Regions from separate parts of the Achromobacter sp. 46006 genome, predicted to be linked through region 2. Evidence: riboswitches for the same ligand, from Rfam matches in the RefSeq annotation. Region 2 holds a riboswitch; the other holds the start of a gene.
The links. Region 2 has a riboswitch for manganese ahead of mntP (manganese efflux pump MntP). Riboswitches for the same ligand answer to the same signal wherever they lie in the genome.
Positions count from the first base shown of each region.

Region 1: another riboswitch for manganese. It lies ahead of AC6LKG_RS01890 (sodium:calcium antiporter); the one in region 2 lies ahead of mntP (manganese efflux pump MntP).

Region 1 covers NZ_JCBANN010000002.1:122,658-125,037, reverse strand. Annotated here, with positions in the region: gene AC6LKG_RS01890 (sodium:calcium antiporter) at 68-1,072, opposite strand; yybP-ykoY riboswitch at 1,152-1,307, opposite strand; gene AC6LKG_RS01885 (aminopeptidase P N-terminal domain-containing protein) at 1,451-2,380, shown strand, end outside.
Region 2 covers NZ_JCBANN010000005.1:85,552-87,931, forward strand. Annotated here, with positions in the region: gene AC6LKG_RS04510 (hypothetical protein) at 118-438, shown strand; gene AC6LKG_RS04515 (tRNA-binding protein) at 688-1,059, shown strand; yybP-ykoY riboswitch at 1,102-1,281, shown strand; gene mntP (manganese efflux pump MntP) at 1,286-1,855, shown strand; gene AC6LKG_RS04525 (phosphoadenosine phosphosulfate reductase) at 2,069-2,380, shown strand, end outside.

The DNA of each region.
Region 1 (2,380 bases), on a different contig from region 2:
TTGCCGGCACAAATTTTGCTTTTTGTGCAAAAGGGCGCGAGGCCCGGAGCCTCGCGCCCTTGCCCCGTCAGGCGTAGAAATGCCAACCCAGATAGGCCCCGAACAGGGCATAAAAGCCCCCCACCGCCGACAGCGCCGGCACGCTCATGCCAGCGCGGCGAAAGCGCAGCCACAGCAGGCTGATGGACAACATGGTGAACAGGCCCGCGGCCAGCAGCGGACCATCGAGCAACCAGGGCGTCATGAAGATGCCCAGGGCGCTGGGGATGGTGGCCTGGATCATCATGGCGCCCGAGATGTTGGCCAGCGCCAGGCGTTCCTTGCCCTGGCGCACCCAGATCAGCGCGTTCATGATCTCCGGCAACTCAGTGGCGACCGGCGCCAGCAGCAGCGCGGCCACGTGCGGCGAGGCGCCCATGGCGATGCCCAGCAGTTCGATCTGGTTGACGAATACGTGCGAGGCGCCGGCGATCACCACCAGCGCCAGCAGCGTCTGGGTCGCCGCCCAGAACATCGACGGATTCTCGTCGCGCGGGCGCAGCTTGAGCGGCTCCAGGTCTTCGCAATCCAGACAGTCCTCGTCGTTGCTCAGTTCGCGCTTGACGTACAGGCCATAGGTGGCCAGGAACAGGATGCCGAGCCAGGGTTTCCAGGCGAAGGCCAGCAGGCCCAGGCCGACCTTGAAGACGAAGATGCCCATGAACCAGGCCTGGTCGCGGGCCAGTCGGCGCTGGTCCGCGTTGATACAGTTGGCCTGTGTCGGCTGGCCCCGGCGGGCGCGCCACAGCGCCAGGCCGACCACGGCATAGGCCAGCGTCGCCAGCACCAGTGGGCCGCCCATGGCGGCGCCGACGCCGATGTCCTTTTGCTCGGGAGTTTCGCCGAACACCACGGCCATGAAGGTCACGGCGCTTTCCGGCAGGGCCGTGCCGAAGGCGGCCAGCACGGTGCCGGTCGCGGTGGCGCCAAGCTGGAAGCGGTGTCCGACCCATTCGACGCCGTTGACGAAGAATTCGCAGGCGAAATAGATCACTGCCGCGGACAGGAAAAACAGGAACAGGGTGAGCAACATAGAGGCGAGCCGGGCGAGCAGAAACCAATTGGCGCGACGTAGCGGCTCGCCCGGCCAAGGGTGAACGCTACGCGGCCAAAGGTCTCGCCTGGCTGATCCATGCGCGGGCGGACCGCGGCATGGAGACCGTTAGCGCCATGGAGTCCTGGAAACCGCTGCGCGGAACCGGACCACCAAGTCTGTTGACGCTAACTCCTTTGGGGACAAAGGATGGCTACTCCCCAATGACAGAGGCGCGATTGTAGCAGCCTGCCCGTGACAGTCGAGTGAATCCACACACCGCGCGCGGGCATGCGGCCGGGCTGTCGCATCGGCAGCGCGGCGAGTAAAGTAACTGGCACCACAGCTTCCCGCCGGGCCTTGCGCCCCTTTTCACCCATGAGCCTGCCGCCCACCGATGTCGCCCCCTTCGCCGCCCGCCGCGAGCGCCTGATGGCGCGGATGCGCGCGGAAGGCGGCGGCATCGCCATCCTGGCCACCGCGCCCGAAGCCATTCGCAACCGCGACGCCGAGTATCCCTATCGGCACGACAGCGATTTCTTCTATCTCACCGGCTTCACCGAGCCCGGCGCCTGGCTGGTGCTGATCGCCGGCGCCACCGACCGCGCCCTGCTGTTCTGCCGCCCGCGCCATGTCGAACACGAGATCTGGGAAGGCCGGCGCTTCGGTCCGGAGGCCGCGGCCGAACATTTCGGCTTCGACGACGCCCACCCCCTGGATGCGCTGGACGAGCTGGTGCCCAAGCTGCTGCGGGACCAGCCCACGCTATTTGCGCCTTTGGCGGGCGACAAGCGCAGCGACGGCCGGCTGCACCGCTGGCTGGCGGCGGCGCGCGAAGCCAGCCGCGGCGGCCACCAGCCGCCCGCGCGGCAGCTGGACATCCGGCCGATCCTGGCCGAGATGCGGCTGGTCAAGGACGCCAGCGAGATCGCCGCGATGCGGCGCGCGGCCAAGATCTCCGCCGGCGCCCACGCCCGCGCCATGCGGGCCACGCGCGCAGGGATGCGTGAATACGAGCTGGAAGCGGAACTGCTGTACGAATTCCGCCGGCATGGCGCCCAGGCGGTGGCCTACAACAGCATCGTCGCGGCCGGCGCCAATGCCTGCGTGCTGCACTACCCCGCCGGCGAGGCGGTGCTGCGCGACGGCGACCTGGTGCTGATTGACGCCGGCTGCGAAGTCGACAGCTACGCCAGCGACATCACCCGCACCTTCCCGGTGAACGGCCGCTACAGCGGCCCGCAACGCGCGCTGTACGACCTGACCGTGGCGGCCCAGGAGGCGGCGGCCCGGGCCACCGCGCCGGGC
Region 2 (2,380 bases):
GCACGCGCGGCGCGCCAACCGGGTATATTGCGCCTCCGCGCCGGCCCGCGCGCCCGGCCCGCGATCCGTATCGCGGCCCCCTCGACAACCCCTCACGAAACCCGCTCCCATCAATCAGTGAACGCACCGCCGTCGCGGCGGTCGTATAGCAGCCGGCGCGATGCCGCGCTTGCCGATTTACCTCATCACGATGCGATGAATATTGACGTCAACCCTCACTTACTCACGGCCACGGCAAATGCTACTGTTCCGCCTGTGCAAGGAGTACAAGCAATGGATCAGAAAACGAAGCCCTGGGCCTTTCCCAAACCCCATCCGGAAAACACCCCGCGGGGCGAACGGAACAAACAGGAGTTCGACACGCCGCCGGTAACCGAAACGCCAGCGGCCAAGCCGCGCGGCAAGAAAAGCGCCTCCACGGCCGCCGCCAAATCATGACGCGTCATTGAAGGCCCCGCGCCCATGCGCCCGCCCGCCACCGCGCTGCTTCCCGCCGCCTTCGCGCGGCCGGTCCGTGGCCCGCGAGGCCCGAATCCGCCGCGCGCCCAGGGACGCCGGCCGCATCGCGCGGGTTGACCTGGCCGCGCCGGCCGGCCTGCGCCCGACCATCGGCGGCATCGATCTGGCATGATGCGGGACCATCGCGGGCATCGCCGCCCGCTCCCCATGAACCGATCGCCCACGCCCATGCACTACACCCAGGATCCCGCCACCCCGCCCGCTCCCACCGTCAGCTTCGACGACTTCATGAAGGTCGACATCCGCGTCGGCACCATCGTCGCCGCCGACCCGTTCCCCGAGGCGCGCAAGCCGGCCTACAAGCTGACCATCGATTTCGGCGCCGGTGTCGGCGTCAAGAAAAGCTCGGCGCAGATCACCGGCCGCTACACGCTCGAGGAACTGCCGGGCAAGCGCATCCTGGGCATCGTCAATTTTCCGCCGCGCCAGGTCGGCCCGGTGCGCTCCGAAGTGCTGGTGCTGGGGCTGGCCGACGCCAACGACCACACCATCCTGGTGACGCCCGAGCATGACGTCCCCAACGGCGCCCGGCTGACCTGAACCCGCCGTGTCACACCGGCGCCATGCGCCGTTTGGTACACTGCAAGCCTCCTTGGGGAGTAGCCTCTTCCGGCCCCGGCCGGAAGCGCCCGCGTCAACACTCTTGGCCCACCTGGCCATGGCGCGCGCGACCGACACGGTCAGGCGAGACCACGGACTGATCCATAGCTCACGACCGGGCGATATGGACGGTCTGTGTGTTTCGCCCGGTCGGAGCCTCTCCCGCATGAACGCCCTCTCCACGCTCGTCCTGGCTTTCGCCATGTCCACCGACGCCTTCGCCGCCGCCGTCGGCAAGGGCGCCGCCCTGCACAAGCCCCGCCTGTCCGAAGCCCTGCGCACTGGCGTGATATTCGGCGTGATCGAAGCCATCACGCCCGTGATCGGCTGGGCGCTTGGCTCCGTGGCCGCACGCTACGTGCAGGAATGGGATCACTGGATCGCCTTCGTCATGCTCTGTATCCTGGGCGGCATGATGATCCGCAACGGCTGGCGCGCGGACCATGACGAAGCCGCGCCGCCGGTCGCCCGCCATTCCTTCTGGCTGCTGGCCGTCACCGGTTTCGCCACCAGCATCGACGCCATGGCGGTTGGCGTCAGCCTGGCCTTCATCGACAACAACATCGCCATCACCGCGCTGGCCATCGGCCTGGCCACCATGCTGATGGTGACCCTGGGCGTGATGGTCGGCCGCCTGATCGGCAACGTCGCCGGCAAGCGCGCCGAAGTGCTGGGCGGCCTGGCGCTGATCGGCATCGGCGCCACCATCCTGTACGAGCACCTGAAGGCAGCGTGACGCGCGCGCCGGCTCGCGCAGCGCGCGTCGCGGCGCAGCTCGTACGTCTCCATCAATGTCGGACGCATTGACCGCATTGACACCTCGCGCTCGGGCTATCCTCACAGGCCTGTCGCGGCGGATACGCATAAATTTCCCCTGGCCGGCAGACACATCGCGCCGCGGCTGCACACGCGCGGCGCGTCCGGCACGCCGTGCGAATGGAGGGAAAGAATGGCGGTCAAGCATTACCGCGACTGCAATGTCCTCGAAGCCGCCAGGGCGCGTATCCGCCTGGTGTTCCAGCACTTCGAGCGCGTCTGCGTGGCGTTCTCCGGCGGCAAGGACAGCTCCGTCACCCTGCACCTGGCGCTGGAGGTCGCGCGCGAAATGGGCCGCGGCCCGGTGCACGCCATCTTCATCGACCTCGAAGGCCAATACCAGGCCACCATCGCGCACGTCACCGAGATGTTCCAGCGGCCCGACGTCCACCCCTGGTGGATCTGCCTGCCGATCAACCTGCGCAACGCCTCCAGCCTGCGCGAA